Regions from separate parts of the Streptomyces noursei ATCC 11455 genome, predicted to be linked through region 1. Evidence: predicted binding sites of a transcription regulator. Region 1 holds the regulator's gene; the other holds the start of a gene.

What was found. The regulator HrcA, encoded in region 1, represses chaperone genes, less so after heat shock. The targets are predictions, from matches to a motif close to TTNGCACTCNGNNNNNCNGAGTGCNAA.
Region 2: a site for HrcA is predicted at 8,441-8,467, ahead of groES (co-chaperone GroES). Genes of this name have one in related genera too.

The regions. Positions count from the first base shown of each region.
Region 1 is NZ_CP011533.1:6,218,607-6,233,676, reverse strand. Features, by position in the region: gene SNOUR_RS26400 (ribonuclease Z) at 1-810, opposite strand, end outside; gene SNOUR_RS26395 (histidine triad nucleotide-binding protein) at 817-1,176, opposite strand; gene SNOUR_RS26390 (OsmC family protein) at 1,389-1,820, shown strand; gene SNOUR_RS26385 (16S rRNA (uracil(1498)-N(3))-methyltransferase) at 1,949-2,692, opposite strand; gene SNOUR_RS26380 (nitronate monooxygenase) at 2,689-3,789, opposite strand; gene dnaJ (molecular chaperone DnaJ) at 3,934-5,070, opposite strand; gene hrcA (heat-inducible transcriptional repressor HrcA) at 5,071-6,087, opposite strand; gene SNOUR_RS26365 (MBL fold metallo-hydrolase) at 6,501-7,235, shown strand; gene SNOUR_RS26360 (DUF3097 domain-containing protein) at 7,317-8,159, shown strand; gene SNOUR_RS26355 (DUF1876 domain-containing protein) at 8,255-8,530, shown strand; gene hemW (radical SAM family heme chaperone HemW) at 8,611-9,843, opposite strand; gene SNOUR_RS26345 (SpoIIE family protein phosphatase) at 10,059-12,185, opposite strand; gene SNOUR_RS26340 (AMP-dependent synthetase/ligase) at 12,462-14,351, opposite strand; gene lepA (translation elongation factor 4) at 14,656-15,070, opposite strand, start outside.
Region 2 is NZ_CP011533.1:5,291,465-5,306,534, reverse strand. Features, by position in the region: gene SNOUR_RS22600 (sigma-70 family RNA polymerase sigma factor) at 146-721, opposite strand; gene SNOUR_RS22595 (response regulator transcription factor) at 1,001-1,612, opposite strand; gene SNOUR_RS22590 (WhiB family transcriptional regulator) at 1,995-2,327, shown strand; gene SNOUR_RS22585 (LysR family transcriptional regulator) at 2,396-3,307, opposite strand; gene SNOUR_RS22580 (MOSC domain-containing protein) at 3,386-4,057, shown strand; gene SNOUR_RS22575 (SDR family NAD(P)-dependent oxidoreductase) at 4,170-4,943, opposite strand; gene SNOUR_RS22570 (hydroxyacid dehydrogenase) at 5,121-6,131, shown strand; gene groL (chaperonin GroEL) at 6,226-7,851, opposite strand; gene groES (co-chaperone GroES) at 7,987-8,295, opposite strand; gene SNOUR_RS22555 (FtsW/RodA/SpoVE family cell cycle protein) at 8,704-10,140, shown strand; gene SNOUR_RS22550 (class I SAM-dependent methyltransferase) at 10,204-11,400, shown strand; gene SNOUR_RS22545 (hypothetical protein) at 11,410-11,778, opposite strand; gene tsaD (tRNA (adenosine(37)-N6)-threonylcarbamoyltransferase complex transferase subunit TsaD) at 11,895-13,022, opposite strand; gene rimI (ribosomal protein S18-alanine N-acetyltransferase) at 13,025-13,549, opposite strand; gene tsaB (tRNA (adenosine(37)-N6)-threonylcarbamoyltransferase complex dimerization subunit type 1 TsaB) at 13,594-14,271, opposite strand; gene SNOUR_RS22525 (hypothetical protein) at 14,403-14,981, shown strand; gene SNOUR_RS22520 (hypothetical protein) at 15,015-15,070, opposite strand, start outside.

The sequences.
Region 1 (15,070 bases):
GGGGTCGGCGTAGCGCTGCGAGAAGTGCGTGAGCACCAGATGGCGCACGCCGGCGTCGGCGGCCACCCGGGCCGCCTGTCCGGCCGTCAGGTGCCCGTGTTCCTCGGCCAGTTGGACGTCCTCGTCGAGGAACGTGGACTCGATCACCAGCATGTCCACGCCCGCCGCGAGCGCATGGACGCCGTCGCACAGCCGGGTGTCCATGACGAAGGCGAAGCTCTGGCCGGGGCGGGCCTCGCTGACCTCGTCGAGCGTGACGCCGTTCAGTTCGCCGGCCCGCTGGAGGCGGCCGACGTCCGGTCCGGCGATGCCGTGGGCGGCCAGTTTCCCGGGCAGCATCCGCCGGCCGTCCGGCTCGGTGAGGCGGTAGCCGTACGACTCGACCGGGTGCGAGAGCTTGCGCGCCGTCAGGACGTATCCCTTGGCGCGGTCCAGTTCACCGTCGGCGGAGACCGGCCGCTGGGAGATGCGGACCGTCTCCCGGTAGGCGGTGGCGTACCGCAGCCGCTCGAAGAACCGCTCGCCGCTGGCCGGGTAGTGGGCGGTCACCGGATGCGGCACCCGGTCGAGGTTGATCCGCTGGATCACCCCGGCCAGGCCCAGCGAGTGGTCGCCGTGGAAGTGGGTGATGCAGATCCGGTTGATGTCGTGGGCGGCGACCCCGGCCCGCAACATCTGACGCTGGGTGCCCTCGCCGGGGTCGAAGAGCAGCCCCTGGCCGTCCCACCGCAGCAGATAGCCGTTGTGGTTGCGGTGCCGGGTGGGGACCTGGCTGGCGGTCCCGAGGACGACCAGTTCGCGTACGGACATGGCTCGTTATCCGGGGGGCCACTGGAGGCCGCGGCCACCGAGGACGTGCAGGTGGGCGTGGAAGACCGTCTGGCCGGCGCCGGAGCCGGTGTTGAAGACGACCCGGTAGCCGGTCTCCTCGATCTGGTCGTCGGCCGCGACCTCGCGGGACTCGGACAGTATGTCGGCGATCACCTTCGGCTCGGCGGCGGCGAGCTCCGCCGCGTTCGGGTAGTGGGCCTTGGGGATCACCAGGACGTGCGTCGGAGCCTGGGGGTTGATGTCGCGGAACGCGACGGTGGTCTCGGTCTCGCGGACGATCGTCGCCGGTACCTCTCCCGCCACGATCTTGCAGAACAGGCAGTCGGCCTGCGGTTCTCCCGCCACCGGTGGACTCCTCCCGGGTCGCGCGGCATGCGCGGTACGCACCCTGCGTACGCCCTCCGGATGCTAGCCGATCGCCCCGGCACGTCCCGGGGGCGGCCCGTGGCGGCCCTCCCCGGGGGGCGGCCCCGGGGGCGGTCTCCCGGATCGCGGCCCGGCAGAGCCTAAGCTGATCTCTCAGACCGCATTGGCCCCACAAACGGGAGTTATGCACCATGGCAACCACGCGCACCGCCACCACCCACTGGGAAGGCAACCTCCTGCAGGGCAAGGGCACCGTCGCCCTGGAATCGTCCAAGATCGGCACCTACGACGTGAACTGGCCCGCCCGTGCGGAGCAGCCGGGCGGCGTGACCAGCCCCGAGGAACTGATCGCGGCGGCCCACTCCTCCTGCTACTCGATGGCCTTCTCGCACGGCCTGGCCGGCAAGGGCCACACCGTCGAGGCGCTGGACACCCGGGCCGACGTCACCTTCCAGCCCGGTGAGGGCATCACCGGCATCGTGCTGACCGTCAAGGCCCGGGTCCCCGGCCTGTCCGAGGCGGACTTCCAGGCCGCGGCCGAGGACGCCAAGAAGAACTGCCCGGTCAGCCAGGCACTGGCGGGCGTCAAGAACATCACGCTCCACGCCGAACTGCTCGGCTGACGGACCAACGGCGGCGTGCCGGCCGGCCTTTGGGGCGGCCGGCACGCCGCAACCGCCCCGTCGCCCGCCGCGGGCGCACGACGGGACGGTTGCGGACCCGACCTAGGGCCTGTCCCATCGGACAGGCCCTAGCTCCAGCGGCCGGTGCGGCCCAGCAGCAGGGCGGTCGCCGCGGTGCCGGCCGTGGACGTCCGCAGCACGGACGCGCCCAGGCGGTACGGCTTGGCGCCCGCCTCGGCGAAGGCCGCCAGCTCCTCCGGCGAGACCCCGCCCTCGGGGCCGACGACCAGCACGATCGAGCCCTCGGTGGGGAGTTCGGCGGTGGCGAGCGGGGTGCTGCCCTCCTCGTGCAGGACGGCGGCGAAGTCGGCGTCGGCGAGCAGCTGGGCGACCTGCTTGGTCGACAGCGGGTCGGCGACCCGCGGGAAGATCAGCCGGCGGGACTGCTTGCCCGCCTCGCGTGCCGTGGCACGCCACTTGGCCAGCGACTTGGCTGCCCGCTCGCCCTTCCACTGCGTGACGCAGCGCGCCGCGGACCACGGCACGATGGCGTCCACCCCGGTCTCCGTCATGGTCTCCACGGCCAACTCCCCGCGGTCGCCCTTGGGCAGCGCCTGCACCACGGTGAGGGTGGGCACCGGCGGCTCCTCGGTGCGCAGCCCGCTGACGGCGACGGTCAGTCGGTCCTTGCCCTCGACGGCGGCGACCGTGCCCTCGGCACCGGTCCCGGCGCCGTCGGTCAGCACGACCTCCTCGCCGACCCGCAGCCGCCGCACCGACACCGCGTGCCGGCCCTCGGGGCCGTCCAGGGTCAGCGTGCCCCCGGCCCGTACACCGGCGAGCGACTCCACGAGGAAGACGGGCGCGGTCACACCGCACCGCCCGGTCCGTAGCCCGCACCGCCCAGGCCCAACGAGACGCGGGCGGCGTCGAGTTCGGCGGCCAGTACCCCCACCAACTGCCCGGCGGGCATCTCCCGCGCCAGCCGATGCCCCTGCCCCGCCCAGAGGTTGAGCCCCTGCGCGTCGCCCGCCTTGGCGGCGGCCTTGCGGACCGGGGCGGTGAGGTAGTGCACGGCGGGGTAGGCGGCCGGGGCGTACGGGCCGTGCTCCCGCAGGAAACGGTTCACCAGGCCGCGGGCCGGCCGCCCGGAGAACGCCCGGGTCAACTCGGTATGCGTGAAAAGGGGGTTGGTCAGCGCCTGCTTGTGCAGCGGGTTGGCGCCGGACTCGGGGGTGGCCAGGAACGCGGTGCCCAGCTGCGCCATCGAGGCCCCGGCGGCCAGTACCGCCGCGATCTGCGCGCCGCGCATCAGCCCGCCGGCGGCGATCACCGGGATCTGCACCGTCTCCCGGACCTGGGCGAGCAGTGCCAGCAGGCCCAGCCCGGAGCCCGTCCCGTCGGCGTGCGGATCGTCCCGGTGGGTGCCCTGGTGACCGCCCGCCTCCACGCCCTGTACACACACCGCGTCCGCGCCCGACCACTGGGCGGCCTGGGCCTCGGCGGCGGTGGTGACCGTGACGACGGTGTACGTACCGACCTCGGCGAACGCGTCGAGGACCGCCCGTGAGGGGCAGCCGAAGGTGAAGGAGACCAGCGGCACCGGGTCGTCGCGCAGAATCGCGACCTTGGCGTCGTAGCCGTCGTCGGTGGGGCCGTTGACGTCGCCGAGCTCGGTCTCGTACCAGGCGGTCTCGCCGGCGAGTTGCTCGCGGTAGACCTCGACGGCGGAGGTGTCGGTGAGGGCGGGCTGCGGCATGAAGAGGTTGACGCCGAAGGGCCGGCCGGTCAGCCCTCGCAGCTGTTTGATCTCCTGGTACATCCCGTCGGCGGTTTTGTAGCCGGCGGCCAGGAAGCCGAGGCCACCGGCCTCACAGACGGCGGCGGCCAGCTCGGGTCCGGAGCCGCCGCCCGCCATCGGGGCCTGCACGATGGGGTGACGGCAGAAATCGGTGAGCGCGGTGGGCATGCCCACATCGTGTCACGCCCGGCGCCCCACCCAGAACCGGGGCGGCGGTCACCGGGAAACTCCCGGACCGCCGCCCCGGTCGAGGTGGCTCCTGCTTCGTGCCGCGCTCGCCCGGGGAACACTCCCGGGCGAGCGGCCGAACGACTACCGCCCGTTGAACGCGTCCTTCAACCGCGAGAACAGCCCCTGCTGCCCCGGCTGAAACTGGCCCTGGGGGCGCTCCTCGCCGCGCAGCTTGGCCAGTCGGCGCAGGAGTTCCTCCTGCTCCGGGTCGAGCTTGGTCGGGGTCTGCACCTCGACGTGGACGATCAGATCGCCCCGGCCGTTGCCGCGCAGGTGGGTCACGCCGCGGCCGTGCAGCGGGATCGACTGGCCGGACTGGGTGCCGGGCCGCACGTCGACCTCCTCCATCCCGTCCAGCGTCTCCAGCGGGCATTTGGTGCCCAGTGACGCCGCGGTCATCGGGATGGTGACCGTGCAGTGCAGATCGTCGCCGCGCCGCTGGAACACCGGGTGGGGCAGCTCGTGGATCTCGACGTAGAGGTCACCGGCGGGGCCGCCACCGGGACCCACCTCGCCCTCGCCGGCCAGCTGGATCCGGGTGCCGTTGTCGACACCGGCCGGGATCTTGACGGTGAGGGTGCGGCGGGAGCGGACCCGTCCGTCGCCCGCGCACTCGGGGCACGGCGTCGGCACGACCGTGCCGAAGCCCTGGCACTGGGGGCAGGGCCGGGAGGTCATGACCTGACCCAGGAAGGACCGGGTGACCTGCGAGACCTCACCGCGACCGCGGCACATGTCACAGGTCTGCGCCGAGGTGCCCGGCGCCGCGCCCTCTCCGCTGCACGTGGTGCAGACGACGGCGGTGTCGACCTGGATGTCCTTGGTGGTGCCGAACGCGGCCTCGCTGAGCTCGACATCGAGGCGGATCATGGCGTCCTGGCCGCGGCGGGTCCGCGAGCGCGGGCCGCGCTGCGAGGCCGTGCCGAAGAACGCGTCCATGATGTCGGAGAAGTTGCCGAAGCCCGCGCCGAAGCCGCCCGCGCCGCCGGCACCGCCGGACTGCGAGAGGGGGTCGCCGCCGAGGTCGTAGACCTGCTTCTTCTGCGGATCCGAGAGGACCTCGTAGGCGGCGTTGATCTCCTTGAACCGCTCTTGGGTCTTGGGGTCCGGATTCACGTCCGGGTGCAGCTCGCGCGCCAGCCGCCGGAACGCCTTCTTGATCTGGTCCTGCGAGGCGTCCCGACCGACACCGAGGACCGAGTAGTAATCCGTGGCCACTTACGACTCCGCGAGGATCTGTCCGACGTAACGTGCCACTGCGCGTACCGCTCCCATCGTTCCGGGGTAGTCCATGCGGGTCGGTCCGACCACGCCCAATTTCGCGACGGCCTCGTCGCCAGAACCGTATCCGACGGTGACGACCGAGGTGGACGTCAGGCCCTCGTGAGCATTCTCATGCCCGATGCGCACGGTCATGCCCGAGTCCTTGGCCTCCCCGAGCAGCTTGAGCATCACCACATGCTCCTCGAGGGCTTCCAGCACCGGCCGGATGGTCAGGGGGAAATCATGCCCGAAGCGCGTCAGATTGGCGGTGCCGCCGATCATGAGCCGCTCTTCGGTCTCCTCCACCAGAGTCTCCAGCAGTACCGACAGTACTGTCGAGACGGTGGCCCGGTCGTCCTGTTCGAAGGATTCCGGGAGATCCTGCACCAGCTGCGGGACGTCCGTGAAACGGCGGCCGACGATCCGGCTGTTGAGCCGGGCGCGCAGATCCGCCAGGGACGTCTCGCCGAACGGTGTCTGGCAGTCGATGAGCCGCTGCTCGACGCGGCCGGTGTCGGTGATCAGCACCAGCATCAGCCGGGCCGGGGCCAGCGCCAGGAGTTCGACGTGCCGGACCGTCGACCGCGTCAGGGACGGGTACTGCACCACCGCCACCTGCCGGGTCAGCTGCGCCAGCAGGCGCACCGTGCGGCCCACCACGTCGTCCAGGTCGACGGCGCCGTCGAGGAAGTTCTGGATCGCCCGTCGCTCGGGGACGGACAGCGGCTTGACGCCGGCGAGCTTGTCGACGAAGAGGCGGTAGCCCTTGTCCGTCGGGATCCGGCCGGCGCTGGTGTGCGGCTGGGCGATGTAGCCATCGTCCTCCAGGACCGCCATGTCGTTGCGGACGGTGGCCGGGGAGACACCCAGCTTGTGGCGCTCGGTGAGCGCCTTGGAGCCCACCGGCTCCTCCGTCCCGACATAGTCCTGGACGATGGCGCGCAGCACTTCGAGCCTGCGTTCACTGAGCATTCCGCCACCTCCAGTCGGCCGTCCCGCCGTGTCGTCTCTTCTCCTGGCACTCGCACGGGCCGAGTGCCAGACCCGGAGCCAGTGTACGGCCGGGTAGCACGGATGCGGCAAGGGCGGGCGTACCGAGGGCTTACCCACCACCGCGGAATCCGACCCCCGGGTCGCCTCTGAGAGCCCCCTGATCGCACCCCGAGGTCCCCCTGATCCCGCCCCGCCACGGCCCCGGGCCGATGCCCCGGGCGGTATCCGTACGGGACCGGCGTCCGGCCGCTCACCACCGGTTCCGGGCCACGCTACCGCGGGGGCGCCAGGCCCCTCGTCGCACTCTCGCCGCGCTCCCGTCCGATGCCCGCGGTGCGTGCCGGACGCCGGACGGCAGGCGGGAGTTCGACGACAGGGGCTAGCGTCTCGGTATGTGCACCACATGGGAAGAGGCGGGCTGGGAGCGGCTCGGCGAGGGTGTCGTCCGGCGCCGGATGCCCGGCTGGGACGAGACGATCGGCGTGATCGCCGGCTCGGAGGGCGTGTTGATCGTCGACACCGGCCCGACGCTCGGCGCCGGGGCCGAACTGCGCCGGACGGTCCGCGCGGTACTGGGCCGCGATGTGACGCATGTCGCGCTCACCCACGCGCACTTCGACCACGTCCTGGGCACCGCGGCCTTCGCGGGGGTGGAGGTGTTCGGCGCGACCGGGATGGCCGAGCTGCTGCGGCACGGCAAGGAGGAGCTGCGGGACTCCGCGGTCCGGCACGGCGTGGACCCGGACACCGCGGCGGAGGCCGCGGACCTGCTGGTCGCCCCGCACCACCACGTGCACGGGGAGCTGACCGTCCGGCTCGGGGACCGGGAGGTGCTGCTGGCCAACGTCGGCCCCGGTCACACCCCCCACGACCTGGCCGTCCTGGTGCCGGGCCGGGCCGGTGAACGGGAGATCGTGTTCTGCGGCGACCTCGTCGAGGAGTCCGGCGAGCCCCAGGCGGGCCGGGACGCCCTGCCCCGGCTCTGGCCCGCCGCGCTGGACCGGCTGCTGGCGCTGGGCGGCGAGGACGCGGTGTACGTGCCCGGCCACGGCGCGGTGGTCGACGCCCGCTTCGTACGCGCCCAGCGGGACGCCCTGGCAGCCCGCTTCGGCGCCGACTCGCCCTGATCCGCCACCCCGTCGACCGTCGCCCCGGCGCCCCGTGCACCGGGGCCCACCGCCCCGCCGATCCCCAGGAAGCAGACCCGCATGCACAGCAGGCACTACAGCCCCGACCTCACTCCCCCCTGGAAGAAGCCGAAGCCGGTGCCCGAGGTGCCGGCCGATCCCGGGCTGGTCGTCGAGGAGGTGGTGACGGGCTACTGCGGCGCGGTCCTGCGGTGCGAGAAGACCGCCGAGGGCCCGACGGTCACGCTGGAGGACCGCTTCGGCAAGCAGCGGGTGTTCCCGATGGTGCCGCGCGGTTTCCTCCTGGAGGGCAGGACCGTCACCCTCGTCCGGCCGCAGAGCCGTCCGGCGCCGAGCGGCCCGGCGCGCACCGCGTCCGGCTCGATCGCGGTCCCCGGGGCGCGCGCCCGGGTCGCCCGCGCCGGTCGCATCTACGTGGAGGGGCGGCACGACGCGGAGTTGGTGGAGCGCGTCTGGGGCGACGACCTACGGATCGAGGGCGTCGTCGTGGAGTACCTGGAGGGCGTCGACGACCTCCCGGCGATCGTCGACGCGTTCGCCCCCGGCCCGGACGCGCGCCTGGGCGTCCTGGTGGACCACCTCGTCCCCGGCTCGAAGGAGTTCCGGATCGCGGCGGCGGTGACCGGTGAGCACGCGCTGGTCGTCGGCCACCCGTACATCGACGTCTGGGAGGCGGTGAAGCCGTCCTCGGTGGGCATCCCGGCGTGGCCGCGGGTCCCCCGGGGCCAGGACTGGAAGACCGGGGTGTGCCGGGCGCTGGGCTGGCCGGAGAACACCGGTGCGGCCTGGCAGCGGATCCTGTCGCGGGTGCGGTCCTACAAGGACCTGGAGCCGGCGCTGCTGGGCCGGGTCGAGGAGCTGATCGACTTCGTGACGGCGCCGGAGGGGGCGGACGGCCGCTGAGGGCCCGCCGCGCACGGCGAGCACCCCTGGTGCACGCCGTGCGCCGGACCGGCGGTGAGCGCACTCTGGTAGCAGCGATTCCGGAGGTGACCGCCATGTTGAAGACTGCTGTCGGATGGCATGTCGAGCTGGAATTCGAGGAGGACACCCACCGCACCCGGGCCGCCGCGCTGGTACGACTGCCCGACGGGACCGAAGTGCGGTCCCATGGTTATGCCAGCCGCCACCCGGCCGACGGGAATCAGCCCCGGGTCGGCGAGGAGGTCGCGGGGGCCAGGGCCCTCAATGATCTGGCGATGCAGTTGCTGACCAAGGCGCACGACGAGATCGACTCGGCATCGGGGCGGGTGTCGCGGCCGCTGACCCACTGAAGTCCCCCGGCCGGTCGGGCCGTTGGCCGCTTGGGCCGCTGACGCCGGCCCGTCGGGAGGCACCGGCCCGTCGGGAGGCGTCAGTCCACCAGATCGCGGACCACCGCGTCCGCGAGGAGGCGACCGCGGAGCGTCAGCACGGCCCGCCCCGCCTCGTACGGGCCGGGTGCCAGGAGGCCGTCGGCCACCGCGCGGGCGGCGGCGCCGGCCCCTGTGGGGGTGAGGAGGGAGAGCGGGCAGCCGGCGGCGAGGCGGAGTTCCAGGAGGATCCGCTCGACGCGGCGGTCCTCGTCGGCGAGCAGTTCGCGGCCGGCCCCCGGGGAGCGGCCCTCGGCGAGGGCCCGAGCGTAGGCGGCGGGGTGCTTGACGTTCCACCAGCGGACGCCGCCGACGTGGCTGTGCGCGCCGGGGCCGGCGCCCCACCAGTCGGCGCCGGTCCAGTACAGCTCGTTGTGGCGGCAGCGGGCGGCCTCGGTGGTGGCCCAGTTGGAGACCTCGTACCAGGAGTAGCCGGCGGCGGTGAGGCGCTCCTCGGCGATGAGATAGCGGTCGGCGTGCACGTCGTCGTCGGTCATCGGGATCTCGCCGCGGCGGATCCGGCGGGCCAGCTGGGTGCCCTCCTCGACGATCAGGGCGTAGGCGGAGACGTGGTCCGGGCCGGCGCCGGTGGCGGCGTCGAGGGTGGCCCGCCAGTCGTCGTCGGACTCGCCGGGGGTGCCGTAGATCAGATCGAGGTTGACGTGCGCGAAGCCGGCCGCCCGGGCCTCGGCGACGCAGGCTTCGGGGCGGCCCGGGGTGTGCGTGCGGTCGAGGATCTTCAGGACGTGCTGCCGGGCGCTCTGCATGCCGAAGGAGACGCGGTTGAAGCCGGCCGCGCGCAGCTCGGCGAGGTAGCGCGGATCGACGGACTCCGGATTGGCCTCGGTGGTGATCTCGGCGTCGGGCGCCAGCCCGAACTCGTCGCGCAGCGCGGCCAGCATCCGGCCGAGGTCGGCGGCCGGCAGCAGGGTCGGGGTGCCGCCGCCGACGAAGACCGTCTCCACCGGGCGGGGGTCGTCGCCGAGCACCTTGCGGGCCAGCCGGACCTCCTCGACGAGGGTGTCGGCGTAGTTCTCGCGGGAGGCCAGGACGCCGCCGGGGCCGCGCAGCTCGCCGGCGGTGTAGGTGTTGAAGTCGCAGTAGCCGCAGCGGGTGGCGCAGTACGGCACGTGCAGATAGAAGCCGAGGGGGCGCTGGGCGGCGCCGGTCAGCGCATGGCGGGGCAGCGCCCCGTCCTCGGGCATCGGCTCACCGTCTGGCAGTGCGGAAGGCATGGGGTCCATTGTCCGTCATGCCGAGTGGTTCCGGAGCGGGGCGCCCGGAGAGCGGGCGGCGACCCCTGGGCACCCGCGGCGGCGGGCCCCGGGGTGGGGTCGGGCCCGGGGTGGCGGCAGGCCCCGGTCGGCCGGCCGGAATACCGCCCCCGCCCACCCGGTTGTGGCCCCGCAGGGGGGCCGCGCACCCCCTACGGGATCCGTTCGCCCCTCCCCTACGGGCGCCCGCCCGCCGCCTGGAGGACCATCAGCGCCAGGTCGTCGTCGGGCGGGGTGGGGCCGAAGGCGTGCACCGTGCGGCGGATGTGCTCGGCGATGGCCTCGGCGCTCCGCCCGGCCGCCGCGGCGAGCGCCGAGGCCAGCCCGTCCTCGTCGTCGAAGAGCCGCCGGCCGCAGCGCCGCTCGGTCACCCCGTCGGTGACGCACAGCAGCGTCTCCCCGGGGCAGAGGTCGAAGGACTCGCTGACGTACGACGCGTCCTCGACGACGCCGAGCAGCATCTGCGGGGCCGCCGCGACCCGGACCACGCCGTCGACGCCCAGGACCAGCGGCAGCGGGTGGCCGGCGCTGGCGAGGGTGCAGCGGGCGCCGCCGTCGCCGCCGCGGTACGGGACGATCTCGCCGTAGAGCAGGGAGAGGAAGCGGGCCTGCTCGCCCTCCTCGCGGATCTCCACCGGGGCCTCCGCGCCCGCGCCGGCCGCCGCCACCGCCGCCGCGACCGCGGCGACGGAGTCCGCGGCCTCCCGGGCCATGGTCTTGTTGAGCCGGTCCAGGACCTCGGCGACGCCGAAGCCGTCGCGGGCCAGCAGCCGCAGCACCGGCCGGGCCAGCCCGGTGACCGCGGCGGCCTCGGGCCCGCTGCCGCAGACGTCGCCGAGCGCGAAGCACCAGCGGCCGTCGCCGGCGTCGAAGAGGTCCCAGAAGTCGCCGCCGGCCCAGGCGCCCTCGCGCGGCTCGTAGACCACCGCCGACGCGACCCCGGGCACCCGCGCCCGCCCCTGGGGCAGCAGCCGGCGCTGGAGGACCCGGCTGATGCGTTCCTGGCGGCTGTAGGCGCGGGCGGTGGCCACCGCCCGGGCGGCCCGGCGGCACAGGTCCTCGGTCAGCGCGACCACCTCGCCGGGGAAGCGGCGCAGCCCGGCCCGGCCGAGCAGCAGGGTGCCGTGTCGCCGGCCGCCGGCGACCAGGGGGCAGGCCAGGGCCGCGCCGCCGGTCTCGCGGCCGGTCGGCTCGTACGGCCAGGGCCAGGGCACCGGGACCGGCCGGCTGTCGGTGCTGCCGTCGTCGCCCAGGCCCGGGGGCGCCTTCTCCAGGGAGGCCCGCAGCGAGTCGATCCGGCCCTCGGACAGGTGCCAGACCCGGGCCAGCCGCGGCACCTCGCCGTCCTCGCTGAGGCCGCGCCCCGGGGCACCGCCGTCGCCGTCGTGCAGCCATACCGCGCACCAGTCGGCGAGCCGCGGAACGATCAGCTGGCAGGCCAGCGAGGCGACCTGGTCGGCGTCCAGCTGTCCGGAGAGCAGGTCGGACGCCTCCGCGAGGAAGGACAGCGCGCCGTTGTCGACGCCGCCGCGGTCCCGTTCGGGGCGGTCCTCGGGCGGCGCGGGGCGGCGCGGCACCGGGGCGAGGAGCTCGGAGGCCCGTAGTTCGCGCCGGAACGTCCGGTCGTCGAGGACTCCGTAGGCGTCGAGGGAGCCGGCGGCATCGGGGGCGCCGGCGGCATCGGCGGTGCCGAAGGCGTCGTAGGTGCCGTAGCTGTCGTAGGCGTCATAGGTGTCGTAGGCGTCGTACGTGCCGTCGGCGGTGTCCGGCTCGGGCCAGGCGGCGTCCGGGCCACCGACCGGCAACCGGAACCACACCGTCTTCATCGCCCGCCGGTAGGTGACGCCCCAGGCTTCGGCCACCGCGCTGATCAGCCGGAGCCCGTGGCCGCCGCCTTCGTGGGCCCCGGTGTCCTCGCGGGCCCGGACCGGCTGGGTGGGGTGCCGGTCGGAGACCTCGACGACCAGGCCGGGGCGGGGCGGTTCCTCGGGAACGGCGTCCGGGGGTTCGTCGGGGTGCGGCACCGGCTCCTCGGCGGGGTCGAGCCGGCAGAGCACGTCGACGGTGGTGCCCGCGTGCACCACCGCGTTGGTCACCAACTCGCTGACCAGCAGCACCGCTTCGTCGGCCAGCCGGTCGGTGAGCCGGTCGGCGCCCGGCAGCCGGCGCGCGGTCCAGTCGGCGAAGGCGGCCCGGACGAACCGCCGCGCGGCCGCCGCGGCCCGTGGGTCGCCGGGCAGCGTGGCCCGCAGGGAGCGGGCGGCGGCCCCGGTAACGTCGTCCCGTCCGACCGAAGTTGTCATCCTCATTGAGCAACTCCCGAGCAGTTCCCCAGCGACGCCGGATGCGCCAACGCCAGAGTGACAGAACGAGCCCACGCATAAGCGGTGTGTCACGGAAGTGCGTGGTCAGAGGGGTCAATTCGGCTGACGCGGCACGGCAGTTGGCCGGCGCGCCACGGCACCCCGCAGGGCCCGCCCGGAGTGCGCCGGACCGCCGGCCGCCGGACGGGCACGAGGGTGCGGCGCGGGGGCGCCCCGGGCGCTCCCGGGGCCCGCTCCGCACCGCGCCAGGCGCCGCTACGCCTCCCGCGCGCCGGCGTACATCTCGTCGAGCAGGTCCTTGAACGCCCGCTCCACCACCGGCCGCTTGACCTTGAGGCTGGGGGTGATCTCGCCGTGCTCGATGTCCAGGTCGCGCGGCAGCAACCGGAACTTGCGGATCTGCTGCCACCGCTGGAGCCCCTCGTTGACCCGCTCCACGTAGCCGTCGATCAGCGCGCGGGCCTGGTCGGTGGCGACGACCTCGGTGTAGCTCCTGCCGCCCAGGCCGTGCTCCTCGGCCCACTTGAGGATGGTCGGTTCGTCCAGTGCGATCAGGGCGGTGCAGAAGTTCCGGTTGGCGCCGTGCACCAGCACGTTGGAGACGAACGGGCAGATCGCCTTGAACTGGCCCTCCACCTCGGCGGGCGCGATGTACTTGCCGCCGGAGGTCTTGATCAGGTCCTTCTTGCGGTCGGTGATCCGCAGATAGCCGTCCGGGGACAGCTCGCCGATGTCGCCGGTGTGGAACCAGCCGTCCTCCTCCAGGACCTCGGCGGTCTTCTCGGGCAGGCCGTGGTAGCCCTGCATGATGCCGGGGCCGCGCAGCAGGATCTCGCCGTCCTCGGCGATCCGGACCTCGGTGCCGGGCAGCGGCTTGCCGACCGTGCCGGTGCGGTACGCCTCGCCGGGGTTGACGAAGCTGGCGGCGCTGGACTCCGTCAGGCCGTAGCCCTCCAGGATGTGGATGCCGGCGCCGGCGAAGAAGTAGCCGATCTCGGGGGCGAGGGCGGCGGAGCCGGAGATCGCGGCGCGCAGCCGGCCGCCGAACGCCTCCCGCAGCTTGGCGTAGACCAGGGCGTCGGCGACCTTGTGCTTGGCGGCCAGCGCGAACGGCACCGAGGCGTTGCCGGTGTGCCGGAAGTTGTCCTGGGAGACCTTGGCGTACTCGCGGGCCACGCCGGCCGCCCACTGGAAGATCTTGTACTTGGCCGCGCCGCCCTCCCGGGCCTTGGCCACGACGCCGTTGTAGACCTTCTCGAAGATCCGCGGGACGGCCGCCATGTAGGTCGGGCGGACCACCGGCAGATTCTCGATGATCTTGTCGACCCGGCCGTCCACCGCGATCACGTGCCCGACGGAGACCTGCCCGGCGGTCAGCACCTTCCCGAAGACGTGCGCCAGCGGCAGCCAGAGGTACTGCACGTCGTCCGCGGTGACCATCCCGGTCGCCTGGATGGCGCGGGCCATGTACGCCCAGCAGTCGTGGGCCAGCCGGACGCCCTTGGGGCGGCCGGTGGTCCCCGAGGTGTAGATCAGGGTGGCCAGTTGGTCGGCGCGGAGCGCGGCGACCCGCTCCTCGACGCACTCGGGGTGCCGCTCCAGATAGGCGGTGCCGCGCTTCTCCAGCTCGGCGAGGGAGAGCACCCAGTCCTCCGGGTCGTCCTCGGCGGGCCGGGCGTCGGCCCCGTCGATGACCACGACGTGCGCCAGCTCGGGCAGCTCGGCGCGCTTCTCGCGGGCCTTGGCGAGCTGTGCGGCGTTCTCCGCGATCAGCACCCGGCTGCCGGAGTCGGCCAGGATGAACGCGGTCTCGTCGGTGTTGGTGGAGGGGTAGACGGTGGTGGTGGCGGCGCCGGAGCAGAGCACGCCGAGGTCGGCGAGGATCCACTCCACCCGGGTGTTGGCGGCCAGCGCCACCCGCTCCTCGGGGTGCACGCCCAGCGCGATCAGCCCGGCGGCCACGGCGAGCACCCGCTCGGCGGCCTGGCTCCAGGTCAGCACCCCCCAGTCGTCCGGTCCGGTGCCGGTGGAGGACGGGACCGGGTAGCGGTATGCCTCGGTATCCGGGGTGGCCGCGACCCGCTCCAGGAACAGGGTCGCCACCGAAGGCGGCCGGTTGTCGATCAGCGTGTGAGTGTCGGTCACGGCGTCCTCCGGGGCCCGCTTCGTTGCTGGTGACTCGCGAGTAACCTTGAGCAGTGATCAGAGTAGAGCGCGTGACGCCGCCGCGTAAGGGGCTGCACCCGACTGGTTCACGATGTGACCCGAGCGATAAGTGCACATGACACGTGCTTGACCGATGGGCCCCGAAACGTCGTTCGACCGGCCCCGCTGCCCCGAGGAACGCCGCCGCCCCGAGGGGCCACCGGGAAACGGCACGGGGCGCCGGCTCCCTGAGGAACCGACGCCCCGCCCCTGCGTCCCGCGCCCGCCGCGCGTCCCGCTTGCGCTACTTCTTCGCCTTGCCTTCGCCTTCGGAGTCGGAGGACAGCACCGCGATGAACGCGTCCTGCGGCACCTCCACGTTGCCGACCATCTTCATCCGCTTCTTGCCCTCCTTCTGCTTCTCCAGCAGCTTCCGCTTACGGGAGATGTCACCGCCGTAGCACTTGGCGAGGACGTCCTTGCGGATGGCGCGGACCGTCTCACGGGCGATGACCCGGCTGCCGATGGCGGCCTGGATCGGCACCTCGAAGTTCTGCCGCGGGATCAGCTCGCGCAGCTTGCCGACCAGCCGCACGCCGTACGCGTACGCCTTGTCCTTGTGGGTGATCGCGGAGAACGCGTCGACCTTGTCGCCGTGCAGCAGGATGTCGACCTTGACCAGGTCGGCGGTCTGCTCGCCGGTGGGCTCGTAGTCCAGC
Region 2 (15,070 bases), 930 kb from region 1:
CTCAGCGCGGACTCCCATGCTAACGGCCTTGTACGGTGTCCCATTCCACGAGCAATGAGGGCCTCGTCACTCGTACTTTCCTACGGTGACTTCGCGCCGCGGACGAGCGGGGCGGCGTTCCATCGAACTCCGCGCTCTTCGGGGGCTACTGCTCGGCCAGCGCCCGCAGCCTGCTCAGGGCACGGTGCTGGGCGACCCGCACCGCACCGGGCGACATGCCCAGCATCTGCCCGGTCTCCTCGGCCGTCAGCCCCACCGCCACCCGCAGCAGGACCAGCTCCCGCTGGTTCTCCGGCAGATTGGCCAGCAGCTTCTTGGCCCACTCCGCGTCGCTGCTCAGCAGCGCCCGCTCCTCGGGACCCAGCGAATCGTCCGGCTGCTCGGGCATCTCGTCCGACGGCACGGCCGTACTGCCCGGATGCCGCATCGCGGCCCGCTGAAGATCGGCGACCTTGTGGCCGGCGATGGCGAAGACGAACGCCTCGAAGGGCTTCCCGGTGTCGCGGTAGCGCGGCAGCGCGCACAGCACCGCGACACAGACCTCCTGCGCCAGATCCTCGACGAAGTGCCGGGCGTCGCCGGGCAGCCGGGAGAGCCGGGTGCGGCAGTAGCGCAGGGCGAGGGGGTGGACGTGGGCCAGCAGATCGTGGGTGGCCTGCCGGTCCCCTTCGACGGCGCGTGCGACGAGAGCGCCGATCTCCTGCTTCTCGTCATCGCGCATCGGTCCATGGTGCCTTGACGCCGAACGATCCGCGGCATCAGGTCCACACTTGTGCACTGAAGCGTTATGCGCGGCAGGTGCGCCGGCTGTCATCTCGTGCGCCCTCCCCTCCTGCCCGACCGGCCCGTCCCCGAGGAACTCCATGCCTCAAGCATGCGGCACCGCGCGGGGAATCGGGCCGCCGTGGCACCGGGCAGCGGGCGGGGCGCCATGTCGCCCCGCCCGCCAGAGGGCGGGCGGGGATCTTCATTCCCCCGCATCGCTGCACGTCACGACGGTTCAGCGGACCAGGCCCCAGCGGAAACCGAGTGCCACCGCATGGGCCCGGTCGGAGGCGCCGAGCTTCTTGAAAAGCCGCCGCGCGTGCGTCTTGACGGTGTCCTCGGAGAGAAACAGCTCACGCCCGATCTCGGCGTTGGAGCGGCCGTGGCTCATGCCCTCCAGCACCTGGATCTCGCGGGCGGTGAGCGTCGGCGCGGCGCCCATCTCGGCCGACCGCAGCCGGCGCGGGGCGAGCCGCCACGTCGGGTCGGCCAGGGCCTGGGTCACCGTCGCGCGCAGCTCGGCGCGCGAGGCGTCCTTGTGCAGATAGCCGCGGGCGCCGGCGGCGACCGCCAGCGCGACCCCGTCCAGATCCTCGGCCACCGTGAGCATGATGATCCGGGCACCGGGGTCGGCGGACAGCAGTCGGCGCACGGTCTCGACACCGCCGAGGCCGGGCATCCGTACGTCCATCAGAATCAGGTCCGAGCGGTCGGCCCCCCAACGGCGGAGGACCTCCTCGCCATTGGCCGCGGTGGTCACGCGCTCGACGCCGGGCACGGTTGCAACCGCCCGACGGAGCGCCTCTCGGGCAAGCGGGGAGTCGTCGCAGACGAGGACGGAAGTCATGTCCGCCCTCCGCAGCTGATGCGCGTCACCTTGAGCCTCCAGGCTGGTACGTATCGTCACCTGGGCGGTTGGCGAACCCCTCGGACACCTGCCCGAGGACTACCTCTGCCAACCACCTCCGCACACTCAACGACGGTCACTCGAAAGAGTTACGGCTTCGGCGACCGAGTTCAGCACGCTCCGTGAGGAGCCGGATACGCAGACGACTCACTGAGCTGCCGGCATCCGCGCGTGCACCCTATGCCCTATTTGGCTCTGTTTCTTCCATTTTCGCGTTGACTGCGGCTAGATTCGCAATGAGTCATATTTACATCTACTTCGACAGTAGATGTAACGTCGTGAGCACCGAGCCCGATACGCATCGCCTCCGAGGGGACAAGCAATGGCAGATTTCTCCCGCCTCCCGGGCCCGAACGCAGACCTCTGGGACTGGCAGCTGCTGGCCGCCTGCCGCGGCGTGGACAGCTCGCTCTTCTTCCATCCCGAGGGCGAGCGGGGGGCGGCCCGCAGCGCGCGGGAGGCATCGGCGAAGGAGGTCTGCATGCGCTGCCCCGTGCGGGCCCAGTGCGCGGCACATGCGCTGGCCGTCCGCGAGCCCTACGGCGTCTGGGGCGGCCTCACGGAGGACGAACGCGAGGAGCTCATGGGACGGGCCCGGCACCGGATGGTCCCGGCCAGCTCGCTGCCCCGACACGCGACCATGCCGGGCGCCTGACCGACAGCGCCCCACACCATTCGAAGAAACGTTCCTGCACAATGCGCGGGCGACACCGCCCGCGGCGGTCAGCGCCCCGCGGCGTCCGCCAGCTGATCCAGCATCGCCCCGACCGCGGGCACGTGCGCCAGGTCCGGCAGCGTGAGCGCGACGATCTCGCGGTGCACCGGAGGCTCCATCCGCACCGTCGACGCCCCCTTGGGGCGCACCGACTCCAGCGTCAGCTCGGGCAGCGCCGCGACCCCCAGCCCCGCCCCGACCAGCCCGATCACCGCCGGATAGTCGTCGGTGGCGAAGTCGATGCGCGGGGTGAACCCGGCGCGCTCGCACACCTCGACCAGATGCGTGCGGCAGCGCGGGCAGCCCGCGATCCACGGCTCGTGGGCCAGGTCCGCGAAGCACGCGGCACCGGCCTTCGCCAGCCGGTGGCCGTCCGGCACCAGCCCGACCAGCCGGTCCGACAGCACCGGGCGGACCACCAGGTCCTCCCACTCCACCCCGGCGGACGGGTCCGCGCCGGGCACCTCGGGATAGCGGAACGCCAGCGCGATCTCGCACTCGCCGTTGCGCAGCAGCTCGATCGAGCGCGGCGGCTCGGCCTCGTCCAGCGACACCCGGACCCCCGGGTGCGCGGCCCGCATCCTGGCCAGCGCCGTCGGCACCAGCGTCGAGCTGCCCGACGGGAACGACACCAGCCGCACCCGCCCCGAGCGCAGCCCCGCGATGGCCGCGACCTCGTCCTCGGCCGCGCTGAGCCCCGCCAGGATGCCGGCCGCGTGCCGGACCAGCGCCTCACCGGCCTGCGTCAGCCGCATCTCGCGCCCGGTGCGCACCAGCAGCGGGGTGCCGGCGGACTGCTCCAGGGCCTTCATCTGCTGGCTGACCGCGGGCTGGGTGCAGCCCAACTCCCGCGCGGCGGCGGAGAAGGAACCGGTCCGGGCGACGGCGCGCAGCACGCGGAGATGACGGGCTTCGATCACCCTTCGAGCATAAGCGATTCTTGGACAGAACGTGAAAAATAGCCTGAAGGCTTTTGCCGGATGTCCTACTGTGCGCACATGAATGCGACGTTGCTGACCGTGAACATCGGGCGTGCCACCCCCTCCGCCCACAGCTCCGCCGAGGGCGGAACGGGCATCGACAAGCGTCCGGTGGACGGGCCCGTGACGGTGGCCGCCCCCGGCCCCAAGGGCACCGCCGGCAGCGGCCTCGCGGGCGACGCGGTGGTCGACCTGCGCCACCACGGCGGTGACGACCAGGCCGTCTACGCCTACGCCCGCGAGGACCTCGACGACTGGCAGCGGCAACTGGACCGCGAGCTGGCCAACGGCGTCTTCGGCGAGAACCTCACCACCGCCGGCCTGGACGTCACCGACGCCCGGATCGGCGAACGCTGGCGCATCGGCCAGGAGGTGCTGCTGGAGGTCACCTCGCCGCGGATCCCCTGCCGGACGTTCCAGGGCTGGCTGGACGAACGCGGCTGGATCAAGCGGTTCACCCAGGCGGCGGTGCCCGGTGCGTACCTGCGGGTCCTGGAGGCCGGCGAGATCCGCGCCGGCGACACCGTGACGGTCGAGCACCGGCCCGACCACGACGTCACCGTCGCGCTGATGTTCCGTGCCCTCACCACCCGGCGCGAACTGCTGCCGCGACTGCTGGCGGCGGGCGACGCCCTGCACGAAGAGGCCCGGGCGACGGCGACGAAGTACGCGGCGCGGACCGCGAACTGACCCCACGGGGCCCGGGCGACCGGGCCCCGGCGCCGCACCGGCCCGCCCACGCCGGAGGGCACGTGCCGCCCGGCGCGGCGATGCCCCTCGAACCGCGCGGTCGGTCCCGGCCCTACTTCGGGCCGTACTTCCGACCGGTGCGCGAGGTCAGGCCGCCCAGCACACCGCGCGGCGCCAGCTTCACGACGCCCATCAGGGCCTTGTAGCGCGGGTCCGGAACGGACAGCGACTTGCCGCGCGCCAGGTCCTTCATGGCCGCGTCCACGAGCTTGTCCGCGTCCAGCCACATCCAGCCCGGGATGTTGTCCGTGCCCATCCCGGCCCGCTGGTGGAACTCGGTCCGCACGAAGCCCGGGCACAGCGCCATCAGACGCACCCCGCTGCCCGCCAGGTCGCGCGCCGCACCCTGGGTGAACTGCACGACCCACGCCTTGCTCGCGCCGTACGTGCCGCGCGGGACGAACGCCGCGACCGACGCCACATTGACCACGGCGCCGCGCCGGCGCTCGCGCATCCCGCGCACCCCGGCCGTGGTCAGCCGCAGCACCGCCTCGCAGTGCACCTTCAGCATCGTCAACTCGTCGGCCATCGTGACCTCGAGATACTCGCCCTTGTTGCCGAAGCCGGCGTTGTTGACCAGCAGGTCCACCGGGCGCCTGGTGTCGGCCAGGCGCGCCTCGACGGCGGCGATGCCGTCCTCCGTCGCCAGGTCGGCGCTGAGCACCTCCGCCTCGATCCCGTGCCGGTCGTGCAGTTCGGTGGCCTGCTCCCGGAGCCGCTTCTCATCGCGGGCCACCAGCACCACGCTGTGCCCGTCGCTCGCGAGTCGGCGGGCGAATGCGGCGCCGATGCCGGCCGTTGCTCCTGTGATCAATGCAGTCGTCATACCGGAACGGTAGCGGGGGGCCGGCGCTTCCCACGTTGCGGCCGGGGTGGCGTTTGGCTTCCGTCGGTCCGCGGCGGCGGGCCGTGAACGGTCGGGGCCGCCGGCGGGTAGGCACCGACCGCCAGGGGCGGCGGAAGCCGAGCGTCCGCCCCGCCGCGACGCAGGAGGAGTCGAGAGATGCGCCCAGCACTGCTTCTGGCCATGGGGCCGGGTATCGCCGAGCGGTTGTTCGGGGAGCCGCAGCGGGTCCGGCTCGAACGGCTGGCCCGGACGGACTGCCGGCTCGTCGCCCACGAGTTGGCCGCGCCGGGGCCCGCGGTGGCCGCCGCCCTCGCCGAGGCCGAGGTGCTGCTCACCTGCTGGGGCGCCCCGCCGCTGACCGCGGAGGTGCTCGCGGCGGCGCCCCGGCTGCGGGCCGTCGTGCATGCGGCCGGGTCCGTCAAGCAGCTCGTCACCGACGCCTGTTGGGACCGGGGCGTCGCCGTCAGCTCGGCCGCCGCGGTCAATGCGCAGCCGGTCGCCGAGTACACGCTGGCCGCGATCCTGTTCGCCAACAAGCGCGTGCTGCACGCCGCCCACCGCTACCGCGCCCTGCGCGCGCCCCACGACTGGCTGGGCGAACTGGACGGCGCCGGCAACCACGGCCGCACCGTCGGCATCGTCGGCGCCTCCCGGATCGGCCGCCGCGTCCTTGCGCTGCTGCGCCCGTTCGACCTGCGGGTGCTGCTCCACGACCCGTACGTGGACGAGCAGGAGGCGGGGCGGCTGGGGGCCGAGCCGGTGGCGTTGGCGGAGTTGTGCGCGCGCAGCGACGTGGTCAGCGTGCACGCGCCGGAGGTGGCCGCCACCCGGCATCTGATCGGCGCCCGCGAGTTGGCGCTGATGCCGGACGGGGCGACGCTCGTCAACACCTCCCGCGGGTCGCTGGTGGACGAGGCGGCGCTGGTCGCGGAGTTGCGCGGCGGGCGGATCTCGGCCGTGCTCGACGTCACCGAGCCCGAAACCCCGCTCGCCGGCTCACCGTTGTACGACCTGCCGAACGTGCTGCTCACACCGCACGTCGCCGGGTCCATGGGCACCGAGCTGCGGCGGATGGCCGACCATGCCCTCGACGAGGTGGAGCGGTACGCGCGGGGGCTGCCGTTCGCGGATCCGGTGCGGCGGGAGGGGCTGGGGCACTCGGCCTGACGGGTTCCGGGTACGGGCGAGGCCCGGCCCGCTGGGGTGCGGGGCCGGGCCTCGTGGGGTGCCGGCGCGGATGCGGCCGGCGGTTGCGCAGGGGTCAGTGCGCGTGGCCGTGGCCGTGACCGGCGGCGGCAGCCTCTTCCTCTTCCTTCTTCTCGACGACCAGGGTCTCGGTCGTGAGCAGGAGGGAGGCGATGGAGGCGGCGTTCTCCAGGGCGGAGCGGGTGACCTTGACCGGGTCGATGACGCCGGCCTTGACCAGGTCGCCGTACTCGCCGGTGGCGGCGTTGAAGCCGTTGCCCTTGTCGAGCTCGGCCACCTTGGAGGTGATCACGTAGCCCTCCAGACCGGCGTTCTCGGCGATCCAGCGCAGCGGCTCGACGGCGGCGCGGCGGACCACGGCGACACCGGTGGCCTCGTCGCCGTCCTTGCCGAGGTTGCCCTCCAGGACCTTGACGGCGTGGACCAGCGCGGAGCCACCACCGGAGACGATGCCCTCCTCGACCGCGGCGCGGGTCGCGGAGATGGCGTCCTCCAGACGGTGCTTCTTCTCCTTGAGCTCGACCTCGGTGGCCGCGCCGACGCGGATCACGCAGACGCCGCCGGCGAGCTTGGCGAGGCGCTCCTGGAGCTTCTCGCGGTCCCAGTCGGAGTCGGTGGTCTCGATCTCGGCCTTGATCTGGGCGACGCGGCCCGCGACGTCAGCGGAGTTGCCGCCGCCGTCGACGAGGGTGGTGTCGTCCTTGGTGATGGTCACACGGCGGGCGGTGCCCAGCACGTCCAGGCCGACCTGGTCGAGCTTGAGGCCGACCTCCTCGGCGACGACGGTGCCGCCGGTGAGGGTGGCCATGTCGCCGAGCATCGCCTTGCGGCGGTCGCCGAAGCCGGGGGCCTTGACGGCCACCGCGTTGAAGGTGCCGCGGATCTTGTTGACGACGAGGGTGGACAGGGCCTCGCCCTCGACGTCCTCGGCGATGATCAGCAGCGGCTTGGAGGCGTTCGCCTGGATGATCTTCTCAAGCAGCGGCAGAAGGTCCTGGATGGAGGAGATCTTGCCCTGGTGGATCAGGATGTAGGGGTCGTCGAGGACGGCCTCCATGCGCTCCTGGTCGGTGACCATGTACGGCGACAGGTAGCCCTTGTCGAAGGCCATGCCCTCGGTGAAGTCCAGCTCCAGACCGAAGGTGTTGGACTCCTCGACGGTGATCACACCGTCCTTGCCGACCTTGTCCATGGCCTCGGCGATCAGCTCGCCGACCTGCGGGTCCTGGGCGGACAGCGCGGCGACGGCGGCGATGTCGGACTTGTCGTCGATCGGGCGGGCGGTCGCCAGCAGCTCGTCGGAGACGGCCTTGACGGCGGCGTCGATGCCCTTCTTCAGGGCGGCCGGGGAGGCGCCGGCGGCGACGTTGCGCAGGCCCTCGCGGACGAGCGCCTGGGCCAGCACGGTGGCGGTGGTGGTGCCGTCACCCGCGATGTCGTTGGTCTTGGTCGCCACCTCCTTGACGAGCTGGGCGCCCAGGTTCTCGTACGGGTCCTCGACCTCGACCTCGCGGGCGATGGTGACACCGTCGTTGGTGATGGTCGGGGCACCGAACTTCTTGTCGATGACGACGTTGCGGCCCTTGGGGCCGATGGTGACCTTGACGGTGTCGGCCAGCTTGTTGACGCCGCGCTCAAGGGCGCGACGGGCGTCCTCGTCGAACTTCAGGATCTTCGCCATGGCTGCTTCAAGTCCTCTCGTTGCGATCGTCGGCCTCGCCGCCGTGACCGCTCTCGCTCAAACGAACTGCGCCCCTGCCCCGGGTCGATGAGAACGCGGGAACCAGGGGCGCAGATCAGGGCAAATCTGGGTGACTTACTTCTCGACGATCGCGAGCACATCGCGAGCCGAGAGGACGAGGTACTCCTCGCCGCTGTACTTCACCTCGGTGCCGCCGTACTTGCTGTAGAGCACGACGTCGCCGACCTTGACGTCGAGCTCGACGCGCTTGCCGTCCTCGAAGCGACCCGGACCGATCGCCAGGACGACGCCCTCCTGGGGCTTCTCCTTCGCGGTGTCCGGAATGACCAGGCCGGAGGCCGTGGTCTGCTCGGCGTCGAGCGGCTGGACCACGATGCGGTCCTCAAGCGGCTTGATGGCAACCTTGGAACTGGCGGTCGTCACGATCCGACCTCCCCCTTCGGAGATCTCACGGGGTTAACTGTCTGAGGTGGCGACCAGGTGGATCCGTCGTCGCGGGTGCCGGACCTGCCCGTCGCTGTGTTGGCACTCCCCGAGGGAGAGTGCCAACGCTGAGACTATGACGCGGTTAGCACTCGGTCAAGCGGAGTGCCAGCGCGCCGTATACGCGTACCGTGTCTGCTGCCGGTGGCCGGGGGTGGAGTCGGACACACCTGCCGGCCGACGGCAACCGCGCCCGCGACCGGCCCGTCTTGCCCCTGGGACCGCTGGCCACCGGGCCACGACCCGGCCGCCCCGCGGCCCTGACCCATCGATCGCGGAGGAACAGTGCGCGGACTGACCAGCGCTTCCCGGAATCCCGGGGGACCGGAGAGCGACGCCGAGCGCACCATGACGTTCGCCGCGCTGGCCCACGCGCCGAACCGTCGGCGCACCGAAGCCTGGCTGCTCGGGTTCGTCGTCTTCATCACCGTCTTCGGCTACGCCTACACCGAGCTGTCGATGAAGGGGCAGCTCCCCGGCGGGCTGGCCGGCTTCGCGGTGAGCGTCTTCTTCATCGCGCTGGTGCCGCACCTGGTCGTCCGCCGGTTCGCGCCGCGCGCCGATCCGCTGATCCTGCCGGTGGCGACACTGCTGACCGGGATCGGGCTGGTGCTGCTGCACCGGCTGGACATCACCTACGCGGAGAAGCCCCGGCTGCACATCGCCCAGGCCGCGACCGGGCAGTTGGTGTGGACGGTCATCGGGGTGGCGGTCTGCATCGCGATCCTGATGGTGCTGCGCGACCACCGGCTGCTCCAGCGCTACATCTACCTGACGATGGCGGTCGCGCTGGTCATGCTGATGGCGCCGGCGTTCTTCGGCGCGGACAAGTTCGGCGCCAAGCGCTGGATCATGCTCGGGCCGCTGTCGCTCCAGCCCGGCGAGTTCGTGAAGATCATGATCGTGGTGTTCTTCGCGGGCTACCTCACGGTCAACCGCGATGCGCTGGCGCTGTCCGGGCGCCGGGTGATGGGCATGCAGCTCCCGCCGGGGCGACAGCTCGGGCCGATCGCCACGATCTGGGTGATCAGCCTGCTGGTGCTGGTCTTCGAGCGCGACCTGGGCACCTCGCTGATCTTCTTCGGCGTCTTCGTGATCATGCTCTACATGGCCACCGAGCGCACCAGCTGGGTGGTCTGCGGCCTGCTCATGGCCGTGGTCGGCGCCGGCGTCGTCGGCTCGACCGAACCACACGTCAAGGGCCGTGTGATGGCCTGGCTGCACCCGATGGACATCTTCCTGCCGGAGAACAAGCGGCCGCCGGGCCTGATCTCCGACCAGGCGGCACAGGCGCTGTTCAGCTTCGGCAGCGGCGGGATAGGCGGCTCCGGGCTCGGCCAGGGCCACCCCGAGCTGATCGGATTCGCCGGCAACAGCGACTTCATCCTCACCACCGTCGGCGAGGAACTGGGACTGGCCGGCGTGATGGCCGTCCTGCTGCTGTACGCACTGCTGGCCCAGCGCGGGATGCGGGTGGGGCTGACCGCCCGCGACCCGTTCGGCAAACTGCTGGCGGTCGGGCTCTCCGGCGCGCTGCTGCTCCAGGTCTTCGTCGTCACCGGCGGCGTCACCGGCCTGATCCCGCTGACCGGCAAGGCGCTGCCGTTCCTCGCGGCGGGCGGCTCGTCGATGGTCGCGAACTGGGTGATGGTGGCGGTGCTGCTGCGGGTCAGCGACAGCGCCCAGCGGCGCCGGGAGCCGGTCCGCCCGTCCCCGGAGCGGCCGGACGCGGACGCGACCCAGCGGGTGCCGCGGATCAGCGGGCCGCCCGCGCCCGGGGCCTGACGGCGCCGCTCCGCCGACCGGCCCGCGGGACCGTCCGCGGGCCGGCCCACCGGCTGGCCCACAATGGTGCGGGTGACCGACCTCGACACCTTCTCCGCGCTGCTCGCCCCCGAGGGCCAGGAACTGCTGGCCCTCCTACGGGACCACGACCCGGCGGACGAGCTGGCGACCGCCACCCGGCTCCGCCGCGACCATCCCGCACCGCTGGTCTCCGCCGCCCTCGGGCAGGCCCGGCTGCGACAGCGGGCCGCCGCGAAGTTCGGCGCGGACGCCGCGCGGATGTACTTCACCCCCAACGGCGTCGAGCAGTCCACCCGCACCTCGGTCGCCGCCCACCGCGCCGCCCGGCTCGCCGCGGCCGGCGTGCGGACCCTGGCCGACCTGTGCTGCGGGATCGGCGGCGACGCGCTCGCGCTGGCCCGGGCCGGGATCCGGGTGCTGGCCGTGGACCGCGACCCGCTGGCCTGCGCGGCGGCCCGGGCCAACGCCGAGGCGCTGGGGCTGGCGGACCTCATCGAGGTGCGGTGCGCGGACGTCACCGAGGTCGACACCGCCGGGTACGACGCGGTGTTCGTGGATCCGGCGCGGCGCAAGGGGGTGCGCGGTGGCCGAATTTTTGATCCGGAGGCGTACGCGCCGCCGCTGTCCTGGGCGGTCGGGGCGGCCCGTTCGGCGCCGTGCGCGGCGTTGAAGATCGCGCCCGGGGTGCCGCACGAGGCGCTGCCCGAGGACGCCGAGACGGAGTGGATCTCCGACGCGGGGGACGTGAAGGAGGCCGTGCTGTGGTTCGGCACCGGCCGGGGCGGCGCCCACCGGGCCACCCTGCTGCCGGCCGGCGACTCCCTGGTCGGCGCCGGCCTCCCGGACCCCGAGCCGGGGCCGGTGGGCGACTGGCTCTACGAGCCCGACGGCGCGGTGATCCGCGCCCATCTGGTCGCCGACGTCGCGGAGCAGGTCGGCGGGCGGCTGATCGACCCGACCATCGCGTATGTGACGGCGGACCGGCTGACGCCGACGCCGTACGCCACCGCCTACGCGATCACCGATGTGCTGCCCTTCAACGTCAAGAAGCTGAAGGCGCTGCTGCGGGAGCGCGAGGTGGGCGTCGCGGTGATCAAGAAGCGCGGGTCCGCGGTGGAGCCCGAGGAACTGCGCCGCAAGCTCAAGCTCGCCGGGCCGCACACCTGCACGGTCTTCCTCACCCGGGTCGCGGGGGCGCCCACGATGCTGCTGGGCCACCCCGCGGTGCAGGGCGCCTGACGCCGAGCGCTAGCCCAGGTCGGTCAGATCCTCGGCGTAGACCTGGGAGAGCGGCTGCGGGCCCACGTACTGCTGGCAGGCGCACGGCCGGGCCTCGTAGCGGGCGGGCCGCTGGTCCGCGTCCCAGGCGACGGCGGTCCGCACCAGCTCATGACACTTGCCCTGTTTGTCATGCTTGGCGAGGTGGTGCTCGCAGCCGCAGACGGGGGTCGGCGGCCGGTCCGCCGCCTCCAGGGCCAGGCGCTCCTCGCGGCGGGCCTCGATGAGGGCGAGCTTGCGCTTGTGGCGCGTCTTGAGCGCCTTGCGGACCGTGCCGCGCACCGCGGTGCCGGCGTAGATGGCCGGCCCGGCCAGGAAGAAGAGATACCACCAGTCCATCGCGCGTCCCCCGTCGTCCCCCGTGTGCGAACGGGGCGGTCGACCCGCGCCCCGGCCACCAGGATAGAGCGTCGCGCGACGCCTCCCACCAGCCGGAACGCCTACGGCCGGAACGCCTACGAGTAGAGGTTGTCCTTGCTCAACTCGTGGAAGTGGTCGTGGTCGTGCGCGTGCCCGTGGGTGTGGGCGTGCGGGTCCGGGACGTGGGTCTCGGTGACCGGCAGCGAGGAGTCCGCGGAGAGGTCCCAGGCGGACGCCGGGCGGTTGCGGGCCACCATCTCGGCGCCCAGCGCCGCCACCATCGCCCCGTTGTCGGTGCACAGCTTGGGGCGCGGCACCCGCAGCCGGATGCCGGCGTCCTCGCAGCGGCGCTCGGCCATCGCCCGCAGCCGGGAGTTGGCCGCCACCCCGCCGCCGATCATCAGGTGGTCCACGCCGTTGTCCTTGCAGGCCCGGACGGCCTTGCGGGTCAGGACGTCGACGACCGCCTCCTGGAAGGACGCCGAGACGTCCGCGACCGGCACCTCCTCGCCGGCCGCCCGCTTGGCCTCGATCCAGCGGGCCACCGCGGTCTTCAGGCCGGAGAAGGAGAAGTCGTAGAGGGGATCGCGGGGGCCGGTCAGCCCGCGCGGGAAGCGGATCGCTTCCGGGTCGCCCTCGCGGGCCATCCGGTCGATGACCGGGCCGCCGGGGAAGCCGAGGTGGAGTACCCGCGCCACCTTGTCGAACGCCTCGCCGGCGGCGTCGTCGATGGTCGCGCCGAGCGGGCGGACGTCGGAGGTGATGTCCGGGGCCAGCAGCAGCGACGAGTGGCCGCCGCTGACCAGCAGCGCCATCGTCGGCTCCGGCAGCGGACCGTGCTCCAGCTGGTCCACGCAGATGTGCGAGGCGAGGTGGTTGACGCCGTAGAGCGGCTTGCCGAGGGCGTAGGCGTACGCCTTGGCGGCCGAGACGCCCACCAGCAGGGCGCCCGCCAGGCCGGGGCCCGCGGTGACCGCGATGCCGTCCAGGTCGGAGGCGGCGACCCCGGCGTCCTTCAGCGCGCGCTGGATGGTGGGGACCATCGCCTCCAGATGGGCGCGGGAGGCCACCTCGGGCACCACTCCGCCGAAGCGGGCGTGCTCGTCGACGCTGGAGGCGACCGCGTCGGCCAGGAGGGTGTGGCCGCGGACGACGCCGACACCGGTCTCGTCGCAGGAGGTCTCGATACCGAGGACGAGCGGTCCACCGCGGGAGTCAGCCATGTTCACGTTCCTTGTACGGAGGGTGCTTCGGAGGAGGTCTGGGAGGGGCGGCGCATCACCAGTGCGTCGACGTTGCCGGGCTGGTAGTAGCCGCGGCGGAAGCCGATCGGCTCGAAGCCGAAGCGCTCGTAGAGGCGCTGCGCGCGGGTGTTGTCGACCCGCACCTCCAACAGCACCTCCTGGCATTCGAAGTCGGTCGCGGTGGCGAGCAGCGCGGACAGCAGCCGGGTGCCGAGGCCGCTGCCCCACTGGTCGCGGGCGGTGGCGATGGTCTGCACGTCGCCGGTGCCGTCGATCGCGGCCAGCCCGCCGTAGCCGACGATCCGGCCGGCCCGCCCGTCGTCCGTCGAACGCCCCTCATCGGCACCGCCGCGCGGCACCTCCAACTCGGCGACGAGGTAGCGGCGGGTGGCCAGCGGGCCGCGGGCGTGCGCGAGTTCGGACCAGAACATCCCCGGCGACCAGGCGTCCTCGGGGAAGAGGTCACGCTCCAGCTCCAGCACGGGGTCCAGGTCCCACCAGCGCATCTCCCGCAGCACGACGGACGGCCCGGTCGCCTCGGGTCGGCCGCTCACTGGGGAGTGACCACCTTGTAGTTGGCCGGTACCTGGGCGTCGGGGCGGCGCAGGTACAGCGGTCGCGGCGGCAGCAGCTCCTCGCCGGCGGCCAGCTTCCGCGCGGCGAGCTCGGCCAGCGCGGCGGCGGACTGGTGCTCGGGCCCGTCCCGCCGGACGCCGGTGAAGACGGTGTCGTAGAGCAGCGCGCCGGCGCCCACGGCGGGGACCCCGGCGACCTCGTCGGCGATCTCGGCGGGGCGGTCCACGGCCGGCTCGGTCAGCCGGTCCGGGGGGAGGTCGGGCGACGGGCGGGCCGCGTAGCGCGCCCAGTAGACCTCCTTGCGGCGGGCGTCGGTGGCCACGACGAAGGGTTCGGTCAGACCGGAGGCGTGGGCGATGCCGTCCAGCGAGCACAGGCCGTGGACCGGGACGTCCAGCGCCGCCCCGAAGGTGGTGGCCGTCACCAGCCCCACCCGCAGCCCGGTGTACGGGCCGGGTCCGACGCCGACCACGATGTCGGTGACCTCGGCGAGCTTGCGCCCGGCCTCGGCCAGCACCCGGTCGACGGCGGGCAGCAGCAGTTCGCCGTGCCGGCGCGCGTCCACGTCCCCGGCGGCGGCGAGGGTGCGGGAGCCGTCGTGGAGCGCGACGGTGACGGCGGGGGTGGCGGTGTCAAGAGCTAGCAGCAGCACGCCTTCAAGACTACGGCGCGGCCGGCGGTGCCCGGCGCGGTGCTACCGTCGATCCGCAGCCAGCCCGGTCAGCACGACAGCCAGCAGCCTCCCGCCCCCGGGCGAGGAGCGTACGGAAAGGTGGCACCGCGGTGCCCGCTAAGAGCAGCACGATCGTCACCGGTCTCACCGCGGCCGCCCTGGTCGCGATCGGCGTGCTGGGCTACCAGGCGTCCGCCTCCGCCGCCGATCCGCTCGCCCCGGTCCGGGGCGACGCCCGGGCGGCCGACAAGAAGCCGGACGCCCGCGACCAGCACGACAAGAAGGACAAGCCGCCGGCCCCGGTGCCGGTCCCGGCGCAGTCCGGCGCCGGCAAGCGCGTGGTCTACGCGCTGGACGCCAAGCGGGTCTGGCTGGTGGGCGCGAACGGCACGGCGCAGCGGACGTTCACGGTGACGCCGAGCACGGTGCACCCGGCGCCGGGGACGTACCCGGTCAGCTCGCGGTCGGTGAGCGTGACCGGCTCGGACGGGGTGGCGATCGAGCACGTGGTGCGGTTCGCCGGCGTCGACGGGGTGGCCATCGGCTTCAGCGCGGCGGTCGACGGCTCCACGCCCACGCCGAGCGGGGCGAGCGGGAAGAAGACCGGCGGCATCCGGGAGTCGCGCGAGGACGGCGCGGCACTGTGGGACTTCGCGGTGCGCGGTGTGAAGGTCGTCGTCGTCCCCTGAGCCCGCCGGGCCCGGCCGCTTCGCCCCTGTGGGTTACGCGGCGTCGCGCCCCGGAGTGGACGCCCGCCCCTCGGGCCCATCGCCGCCCG